DNA from 3 places in the Streptomyces sp. NBC_00078 genome. Region 2 is predicted to be linked to each of the others. Evidence: riboswitches for the same ligand, from Rfam matches in the RefSeq annotation. Region 2 holds a riboswitch; each other region holds the start of a gene.

Region 1 (3,248 bases), 170 kb from region 2:
GGAGGTGAAGCCGAGCTTCTTCGACTCCCTGCGCAGGATGCGCACGCACGCGCTGTGGAAGGTCATCACCCACATCGCGTTGGCGCGCGGGCCGACGAGCTGCTCGACGCGCTCCTTCATCTCGCCCGCGGCCTTGTTGGTGAAGGTGATCGCGAGGATCTGGCCCGGGTGCACGTTCCGCTCGCCGAGGAGGTGGGCGATGCGGTGGGTGAGGACGCGGGTCTTGCCGGAGCCGGCGCCGGCCACGATGAGCAGCGGAGTGCCGGAGTGGACGACGGCCGCGCGCTGGTTCTCGTTCAACCCGTCCAGGAGCGCCGCCGCGTCGATCGCCGGGCGCGGGGCGCCGTCGCGGTAGTAGGCGTCCCGGTCCGGGGGCGCGTCGAACTTCCCGCCGAACAGATCGTCCGGAACGGGCTCCGGCAGGTGATCGTCCTCGGGCGGTGGCGGGGATTCTTCCTCGTGGCCGCGGGGGGCCTTGAGATCCGCCAGGAAGCTGTCGTCAAAGAGGCTGCTCATCGCCTTCCGAGTCTAGGGTGCCCCACTGACAGCCCGCCGCCACCCCGAGAACTTCCGCCGAATCGGGGGCCTCGCGCGCCTCGGCCTCAGAAGCCGAGGATCTTCCAGATCTGGCCGCCGGCGTCTTCTTGCCCTCCAGGACCGTGCCGTCACGGTCCGCGACCGGCCAGGCCGAGACGTAGACCGTGCCGCCCCCGGGTCGACGGCCACTCGACGATCTTGCGGCCGTCGGGGGATGCCAGGACGGCGTACGGGTTGGAGTCGACGGCCGTCTTGTGCGGGTTGCGCTTCGGCTCCAGCGCGGAGATGTCGGCGGCGATCCTCGTCCTGCCCCGGTCGATCGACAGCAGCTCGCCGAGCTTGTCCCAGGGCGGGGCAATAGGCACACCGGCTTCCGGCGGGGCCCAGGTCTCCACGCCCCAGACGCTGCCGTGGCGGGCCGAGCCGCCGTTCAGACCGACCGCCAAGCCGCCGTCGGGCGCACCGGCCGAGGGCAGGCCGTCGACCAGGCGGTGGCGCTTCCAGGCACCCCCCTCCCGGAAGACCTTGCTGACCGCCGCCGTCAGGCCGATGCAGGTCGGGCCCTCGGTCCCTCGCCGAGGCACTTCTTGCCGCCCCGGCCGGCCTCGGCGACGTACAGATGACCGGCGTCGTAGGCGAGCCGGCGCGGATTGTCGAGGCCTTGGCGATCACGCGGATCGCCGGCTTGCCGCCGGAGTGGCCGCCGGAGGCGCTCGCGGGTGCGATGCCCGCGGTGGCGGCCAGGGCGACCGATGTGCCGATGTGCCGATGTGCGATGTGCGATGTGCCGATGTGCCGATGTGCCGATGTGCCGATGTGCCGATGTGCCGATGTGCCGATGACGAGTGTTGCGCCCCTTCCTCACGGCCGTACCCCCGCACCCGCCCGGGGCGTCCGACCGCGACTGGCTGGAAGTTAGCGCCAGGAAGCGGGCGCACTCCGCTATTCCGGTCAAAGTGCGCGCACATCTGCGCAGATCTGCGCAGATACTTCCGGAAGGACCCCGTCGCGCGACACTCTGACCCAAGGTCACGAAAATGTATCGGGCATATCGAACATCAACCTTCACACGGGCCACACGAGTTGGCTACCGTTCCGAGCAGGCCGCACGACACCCACCGGCGACCGTCGCCGGGCCGCGCAGCCTCCGTCGAGTCCGGTGTGCCTCCGCGCATCCGGAGCCGGGGACCCACCGATCCCGGGGTGAATCGGTCCGACTCCCTTCCGGGGCTCGGACCATAGGGCAACCCTTCCGAACCACCCGCCCGAACCCGACAGCTAACTCGGTAGGCGGAACGTGGAAGGAGTCGCCTCCCTTGGCGTCGCACCGCAAGTCACGCCCCTCTGTTACGCGCGTAGCGGGCATACGCACCCCCGCTCTCGCCACGGCCGCCCTCACCTCCGTGGCCCTGCTGTCCCAGTCGGCCAATGCCGCCCCCGCCGCCGACGGGCAGCCCAGTCTCGAGGAAGTCGAGAAGAAGGTCGACGACCTCTACCGCCAGGCGGAGTCGGCCACCGAGAAGTACAACGCGGCCAAGGAGAAGACCACGACGCAGCACAAGCGCGTCGACACCCTCCTCGACGATGTCGCCCAGCGCACCCAGAAGCTCAACGCGGAGCGGGAGGAACTCGGTTCCTACGCCGCTGCCCAGTACCGGACCGGCGCCGCCGCACCCGACACGGCCACCTTCCTGCTCGCCGACTCTCCGCAGGACTACTTCGACCAGACGCAGCTGATGGGGCGGCTGACCTCCCGCCAGAAGAGCGCGGTCGACGACTACTTCACCGAGCAGTCCGCGGCGATGAAGAAGCGGCAGGAGGCCTCCAAGAGCCTGGAGACGCTCACCGAGACGCAGAGCGACCTGCAGACGGCCAAGTCGACGGTGCAGACCAAGCTCTCCGGCGCGCGCGAACTGCTGTCGAAGCTGACCGCCGAGGAGAAGGCGCGGCTCGCGGCCATCCAGCAGAAGAAGAAGCAGGAGGCCGCGCGCAAGGCGGCCGAGCTGGCCGAGCGGCAGGCGGCCGAGCAGAAGGCCAAGGAGGAGACCTCGGCCGGCGGGAGCGGTTCCTCCGCGAACTCGGGCAGTACCTCCGGCACCGGCTCCTCGGCCACGAAGGCCGAGAAGACGCTCGCCTTCGCCCGTGCGCAGGTCGGAAAGCCGTACGTCTGGGGCGCCACCGGCCCCGGCTCCTACGACTGCTCCGGCCTCACCCAGGCCGCCTGGAAGGCCGCCGGCGTCAGTCTCCCGCGCACCACCTACGACCAGGTGAAGGCCGGCACCACCGTCCCCCTGGCCGACGCGCAGCCCGGCGACCTGGTCTTCTTCTACGACGACATCAGCCACGTCGGCATCTACATCGGCAACGGCATGATGATCCACGCCCCGAAGCCCGGCGCGTACGTCCGCGAGGAGTCGGTCTACTACGGCGGCGAATCGATCATCCACAGCGTGGTGCGGCCGGCCTGACGCACCCGGGAGCGGGGCACGCGCGCGTGCAGGTGTTTTTGGACCCGCGCGCGCGTGCCCCGCGCCCCTCGGCAGCGGGGCTCCCTAGGCTCGGCCCCATGTCCGCCTCCTCCGCTTTCCGCACCTGGTGGGAGCAGCGTTCGCCGACGGCCGGGGCCGCCGTGATGGCGACCGGCGTCATGTCGGTCGGGCTGCATCTGACGGGGTACGAGGCGTTGTCCCGGATCGCCCTGGTGCTGGCCT
Region 2 (3,248 bases):
GTCGCGCCTGGTCCCTGTGGGCCCTCAGCTACTACCCGCACCCCTACCGCTACCTTCCTGCCGAGGCCCGCCACTATCTGGTGCGGCGCGTCCTCGGCCCGCTCGGTGCCTGGTGGCTGCGCGACCGCTTCGAGGGGAAGGTGCAGGTCAGCGAGGTCGACCGGATCGTGCGCACGGACGCGGCCGACGGCAGCCCGACCCTGACGGTCCGTACGCACGCGGGTGGCCTCCAGAACCTGTCGGCGGACCACGTCATCGCAGCCACCGGATACCGCGTGGACATCGCCGCGATGGACTTCCTCGGTCACGGACTGCGCACACGTCTGGCGGTGAGCCGGGGCGCGCCCAAACTGGGCGCGGGGTACGTCTCCTCGGTCCCGGGCCTGTACTTCACGGGCCTGCCGGCCGCGTCGTCGTACGGCCCCGTGATGCGCTTCGTGTGCGGCACGGAGTTCGCCTCTCCGAGGCTCGCCGCACACCTGGCCTCAGCGCACGGGTAGGCGGGCGCCGCGGACGCCACCGGGCGGTGAAGGGCCCACAAGAACAAAGGAGTTGGCCAAGGACGGCGGTGCACTCCGCGGTCGTCCGGTTCGCGGTGAGTCGGTGGGGCGTCCTGTCCGTATTCTCTGATCATGGCCGCACCCACCGCATATGCACTCATCGCCACCGACCTGGACGGCACGCTGCTCCGAGGCGACGACACGCTGTCCGACCGGTCTCTCGCAGCGCTCGCGCGGGTGGCCGAGGCCGGCGCTCGTCACCTCGTCGTGACGGGCCGGCCGGCGCCCAGAGTGCGGCCGCTCCTGGATGCCCTGGGCAGCAGGGGGCTCGCGGTGTGCGGACAGGGCGCGCAGGTGTACGACGCCGGCGCGGACCGTCTGCTGTGGTCCATCACGCTGGACCAGGAACTGGCCGAGACCGCCCTCGGCAAGATCGAGGCCGAGGTGGGCCAGGTGTACGCGGCCGTCGACCAGGACGGTGTGGAGGGACTCACGCTCATCGAACCGGGCTATCTGATGCCGCACCCGACCCTGCCGGCCGTGCGGGTCGACCGGCGCGACGACCTGTGGTGCGAGCCGATCAGCAAGGTGCTGCTGCGCCATCCCGACCTGTCCGACGACGAGTTGGCGTCGACGGCGCGCTCGGTGGTCGGTTCGCTGGCCACCGTCACCATGTCGGGACCCGGGACCGTCGAACTCCAGCCATGCGGCATCACCAAGGCGACGGGCCTCGCGCTGGCCGCCGCGCACCTGGGACTCGGACCGGAGCGGACGATCGCCTTCGGCGACATGCCCAACGACATCCCGATGTTCGACTGGGCCGCCCACGGCGTCGCCATGGCCAACGCCCATCCCGAACTCAAGGCGGTGGCCGACGAGATCACCTCGTCGAACGAGGACGACGGCATCGCCGTCGTCCTCGAAAGACTTTTCCCAAGCGGGTGATACGGCTCAGTACGCGCCGAACACGTTGTCGATCGACCCGTACCGTGCGGCCGCGTACTTGCAGGCGGCGGTGATGTTGGCGACCGGGTCGTAGGGGTCGTACGCCGTGCCGGGCACGTGGTAGGCGAGGAACGTCGGGTCGATGACCTGCAGCAGCCCCTTGGACGGGGTGCCGGCTACCGCGTTCGAGTCCCAGAGGTTGATGGCGGCCGGGTTGCCCGAGGACTCGCGGATGACGTTGCGGTAAATGCCGTTGTACGTCCCGGGGATGCCGTTCTGTGCCATCACCTGCAGGGAGGCCCGGATCCAGCCGTCGAGGTTGTCGGCGTAGCCCAGGGAGCGGGCGGTGGCCACGGTCGGGGTAGCCGCGGAGGCGCTGGTCGCGCCGATGATCGGGAGGGCGAGAACGGCGGCGCCCGTGCCGATGACGGCGAGCTTGCGGGCGAGGCGCGAGTTCTTGGTGCGGCGGTGCTGAGCGGCAGCAGGCATGGCGAGGTTCCTCTCCGGCGCCTACGAGGTGAGCTGTCGGGTTCGGGCGGGAGTTGCCCGGCCGCGCCGCCCTGCGGCGACGCGACTTCACCCCTAGCCGGTCCGGGACGGTGCCCGGTCCGGCGCTTACCTGGTTCCCCCGCTCCTGCCGTGCGAGTGAGTTCGTCGATGGGTTGTGTCCAGGCGGCGGCAGGATTCGGCGTTCCGCCCGACAGGCCGGGAACGTATGCGAGAGCACATGTCCGGAACAAGTGCCGAATTCACAGATCACGCCTATTGACCTTGGTCTGAGGCATATGGGTCGCTAGATCCTTTGCGGTTGCCAACCTTCAACTTGCGTATGGGTGAAGGGAAAACGACAGAAGCCGGACGGCCGTCGACCCGTGCGATGGCGTGACCCAACTCACTGGCTCCCGCGACAGCGGCAAATCGGGCAATGGGCCCAACTCATAGTCAATCAACTGTCGATGGGATCCGTTTCCTCCAGGTTCGGTGGAAGATCACCTCCCCATCCGCGGTGTACACCACCCCATTAAGGGCGAAAGGTGCACTCTGCCGCATCTGGCCTACCGGGAATCCGGGGTGTCGGACGAGCGTGCCGGCCGCCCGCGCGTGCATCTCCACCGCGAGGACGGAACCTCCCCTGTAGTGCGCGTCGTTGTCATAGCGGTCGCCCGTCGGGCGCACCGTCACGACGACCGCCTTGCACCAGGGTTGTCTCGTAGGGGAAGGATGTCCGGATGTGCGTGCTCATCGCGGTGACCTCGAAGGGCGGGGTGCATGGTGCGCCGAGCCGGCCGGCGGCGACGGAGGCCGGATGGGCGAGGGTGCCGTAGGTCGCGGAGGCGCCGGACATGGTTCCCGCCGGCATACCCAGGCCGTCGTGCCGGAAAGGGTGAGCGCAGACCCTCGGTCGGCCGAAGGGGGCGCGGTCGTCCTCAGGGGACTGCCCGCCGCCGGATTCGATGCCTGTGCCTCTCCGGGACGGGGGCTGCCGCTTCCCTCGGAGGCGACGGGAAACGCCGACAGGCAAGGCGGTGGGCAAGGCGATGGGAGGCGGTGGGGAAGGGGATGAGGAAGTCTGTAGATATCCGGTTATATCAGGTGATCAAAAGCATACCGGTCGTGATCCAATACCGCCCATGGTGGACGGGTGGGCGGCATCGGTGATCGAAAGGTGACCGGATACGCTGACTTGAGTGATGTCAGCGACCTATCGACAAACCGTGTAAGCGCCAGCAGACACCAGCAGACAGGAGACCCCTCGTGACCGTCGTCGGGCCGTTCGGGCTGAGCGTGCGGGACCAGGCTCTG
Region 3 (3,248 bases), 1.8 Mb from region 2:
TCGATGCCGCGGGCCAGGCGCTCCGGGTTGGTGACGAACAGGTCGTCGCCGACGATCTGGACCTTGTCGCCCAGCTTGTCGGTGATGACCTTCCAGCCGGCCCAGTCGTCCTCGTACAGCGGGTCCTCGATGGAGACGAGCGGGTACGCGGAGACCAGCTCCTCGTAGTACTCGGTCATCTCGGCGGCCGAGCGGGACTTGCCCTCGAACTCGTACTTGCCGTCCTTGTAGAACTCGGACGCGGCGACGTCGAGCGCGAGCGCGATCTGCTCGCCGGGGATGTAACCGGCCTGCTTGATGGCCTCGATGATGAGGTCGAGCGCGGCGCGGTTGGACTCCAGGTTCGGGGCGAAGCCGCCCTCGTCGCCGAGGCCGGTGGACAGGCCCTTGGTCTTCAGCACCTTCTTGAGGGTGTGGTAGACCTCGGCGCCCCAGCGCAGGGCCTCGGAGAAGGACTCCGCGCCGATCGGGGCGATCATGAACTCCTGGATGTCCACGTTCGAGTCGGCGTGCGAGCCGCCGTTCAGGATGTTCATCATCGGCACCGGCAGCAGGTGCGCGTTCGGGCCGCCCAGGTAGCGGAAGAGCGGGAGGTCGCTGGCCTCGGAGGCGGCGTGGGCGACGGCCAGGGAGACGCCGAGGATGGCGTTGGCGCCGAGGGAGCCCTTGTTGTCGGTGGCGTCCAGGTCGAACATGGCCTGGTCGATCAGGCGCTGCTCGGTGGCGTCGTAGCCGACGAGCTCCGGGCCGATCTGCTCGATGACGGCGAGGACGGCCTTCTCGACACCCTTGCCCTGGTAGCGGTTGGGGTCACCGTCGCGGAGCTCGACGGCCTCGAAGGCGCCCGTGGAGGCGCCGGAGGGAACGGCGGCACGACCCGTGCTGCCGTCGTCGAGGCCGACCTCGACCTCGACCGTGGGGTTGCCTCGGGAGTCCAGGATTTCCCGGGCTACGACGACGTCGATGGACGGCACGAGCATCTCCTTCATGGATGTGACGCGGCTACGGCTGAAGCGCAGTGGCTCTGCGAGACGAGCCTAACCGCCTCCGGCCGATCGGCCACGCTGCCGACCACCCCTTGAGCAGAACCGAGAGTAAATTGTTTCCGAACGGAACAAAGCGTGGACGCAAAAAGAACCCCGCCCCGGTGCGTACGGGGGAACACGCACCGGAGCGGGGAGCCCGTGGGGACGGGGGGAGGCCCTCACCTGTCCTCCATGGTGGAGGACACGGTCGGGCGGGCGCTGTGGTTCAGCTACCGGCAGGCCGTCACTTCAGGTGCAGCTGCTGGCCCGGGTAGATGAGGTTGGCGTCGGAGACGATGTCCTTGTTCAGCTTGAACAGCTTCTGCCAGCCGCCCTTGACGCCGTGCTTCTCGGCGATCGAGCTGAGGGTGTCACCCTTGACGACCTTGTACTCGCCGTCGCCCTTCTTGACCTTCTTGCCGGTCGGGGTGGTGACGGTCTTCTGGCTCTTCTCGGTCTTCGCGGCCGGGCGCTCGGAGGAGCGGGAGGCGGCCTGCGAGTCGGCCGAGCGGTTGGCGGTGCTGGAGCCGGAGGCACCGGCGCCGTTGTAGGCGGCGCTGGACAGGCCCGTGCCGCAGACCGGCCAGGCGCCCTTGCCCTGAGCGGCGAGAACCTTCTCGGCGACGGCTATCTGCTGCGCCTTGCCGGCCTGGTTGGCCTGCGCGGCGTACTGCGTGCCGCCGTACGCGGCCCAGGTGGACGCGGAGAACTGCAGGCCGCCGTAGTAGCCGTTGCCGGTGTTGATGGACCAGTTGCCGCCCGACTCGCACTGGGCGACGGCGTCCCACTCGGAGGCGGTGGCGGCGGAGGCGTTGCCGGCCGCCATCAGCGGGGCGGCGATGGCGACACCGGTGACGCCGGCGATCGCGGCGGCGCGGGTGGCCTTGGACGGACGACGGTGCTTGCCCTTGCCGGAAAACAGCATGGTGGATCCCCTCACCGACGCCTGCGAGGTGAGCTGTCGGGTTCGGGCCGGTTGAGTTGCCCGGCCGCGCACCTCCCGGTGCGCGGCTTAACCCCAAGCCGGTTCCGGCGTCGGAGGCCGTGAGGCCTCAACTGCCGGACCCGGCACCTACCTTGGGTCCCCCGCTCCTGCCTACGGCGCTTTACGCGACGACTGTTCCCGTACGGCCGCTGGCAGGATTCGGCGTTGCGGCAGCCGGGGCTCGTGTTGACGAGCGGTGACGACCGTAGACACGCGATCGAGGGAATTTCAAAGACGATCAGGGCTTCTGAGACTCATCCCACACTTTCACCAAACCGGACATTCCGGAGCGAAGCGTGACGCGAACTCCCGTTGCTTTTCGCCCTATTCGGCAGGGAGTCGCAGGGTCTGACCGGCGACGATGCGGTTCGGGTCGCTGCCGAGGGCCTTCTCGTTCTCGGCGTAGAGCGCGTGCCACCCGCCGTCCAGGCCAAGGGAGTCGGCGATGGAGGCGAGGGTGTCGCCGGCGTGGACCGTATACGTGTCGTCGGTGCGAGTGTCCGCCTTGGTCCCCTCGGCGCTCGCGCCGCGGTGGCGGCCGGTGCCGAGCGCGCCGGTGTCGACGAGGCTCCAAGAGCCCACTTCCTGCTGAACGTTGTCCGAGTCGCCCCCCTTTGCCCGGTCTGCGGACGAGGCGTCGCTGCGCTGCGCCTCGCGCGAGGCCGTCTTGGACGGGGAGGCGGAAGGTGAGGCCGACGTACCGGATTCAGCCGAGTCGCCCTTCGCGTCCTCGGAGGCGGAAGGCGAAGTGCTGGACGACGCACCGGAGGACGAATCCGACGAAGATGACCCACTGGATCCATTGCCGGACGAGTTGGACAAACCGGTGGAGTCGGATGCACCGGAGGAGTCGGACGAACCCGAACCGCCGTCCAGAATGCCCGTGTCGATGTCGGCCGAGTCCGAGTCCTTGTTCAGGCCGGAGGTCAGTCCGCAGAGGTGGAAGGCGCCGACGCCCTGGTCGTCCAGGAGCTTCTCGGCGACGGCTATCTGCTGGTTGCGGCTGGCCAGGTCTGCACTGGGGGCGTAGTCGAGGCCGCCGTACTTCTCCCAGTTCTGCTGGGTCAGCTTGAGCCCGCCGTAGAACCCGTTGCCGTTGTTCTCGCTCCAGGCGCCGCCGGTCTCGCACTTCGCCACCTTGTCCCAGGTGGTGCCGTCGGCGGCGTGTGCGGAGGCCGCCCCCAGGAGCGGGATGGCGATGGCGGAGCCGGTCACCCCGGCCGCGACGAGAAGTGCCG

What was found. Region 2 has a riboswitch for cyclic di-AMP ahead of OOK07_RS25870 (transglycosylase SLT domain-containing protein). Riboswitches for the same ligand answer to the same signal wherever they lie in the genome.
Region 1: another riboswitch for cyclic di-AMP. It lies ahead of OOK07_RS26750 (C40 family peptidase); the one in region 2 lies ahead of OOK07_RS25870 (transglycosylase SLT domain-containing protein).
Region 3: another riboswitch for cyclic di-AMP. It lies ahead of OOK07_RS17240 (LysM peptidoglycan-binding domain-containing protein); the one in region 2 lies ahead of OOK07_RS25870 (transglycosylase SLT domain-containing protein).

Annotation. Positions count from the first base shown of each region.
Region 1 is NZ_JAPELX010000001.1:5,677,181-5,680,428, reverse strand. Features, by position in the region: gene pcrA (DNA helicase PcrA) at 1-516, opposite strand, end outside; gene OOK07_RS26755 (hypothetical protein) at 666-1,121, opposite strand; cyclic di-AMP (ydaO/yuaA leader) riboswitch at 1,690-1,845, shown strand; gene OOK07_RS26750 (C40 family peptidase) at 1,854-3,005, shown strand; gene OOK07_RS26745 (tellurite resistance/C4-dicarboxylate transporter family protein) at 3,104-3,248, shown strand, end outside.
Region 2 is NZ_JAPELX010000001.1:5,504,850-5,508,097, forward strand. Features, by position in the region: gene OOK07_RS25860 (NAD(P)-binding domain-containing protein) at 1-500, shown strand, start outside; gene OOK07_RS25865 (HAD family hydrolase) at 633-1,445, shown strand; gene OOK07_RS25870 (transglycosylase SLT domain-containing protein) at 1,452-1,934, opposite strand; cyclic di-AMP (ydaO/yuaA leader) riboswitch at 1,938-2,112, opposite strand; gene OOK07_RS25875 (hypothetical protein) at 2,596-2,790, opposite strand; gene OOK07_RS25880 (polyprenyl synthetase family protein) at 3,201-3,248, shown strand, end outside.
Region 3 is NZ_JAPELX010000001.1:3,704,822-3,708,069, forward strand. Features, by position in the region: gene eno (phosphopyruvate hydratase) at 1-980, opposite strand, end outside; gene OOK07_RS17240 (LysM peptidoglycan-binding domain-containing protein) at 1,270-1,950, opposite strand; cyclic di-AMP (ydaO/yuaA leader) riboswitch at 1,954-2,139, opposite strand; gene OOK07_RS17245 (LysM peptidoglycan-binding domain-containing protein) at 2,335-3,248, opposite strand, start outside.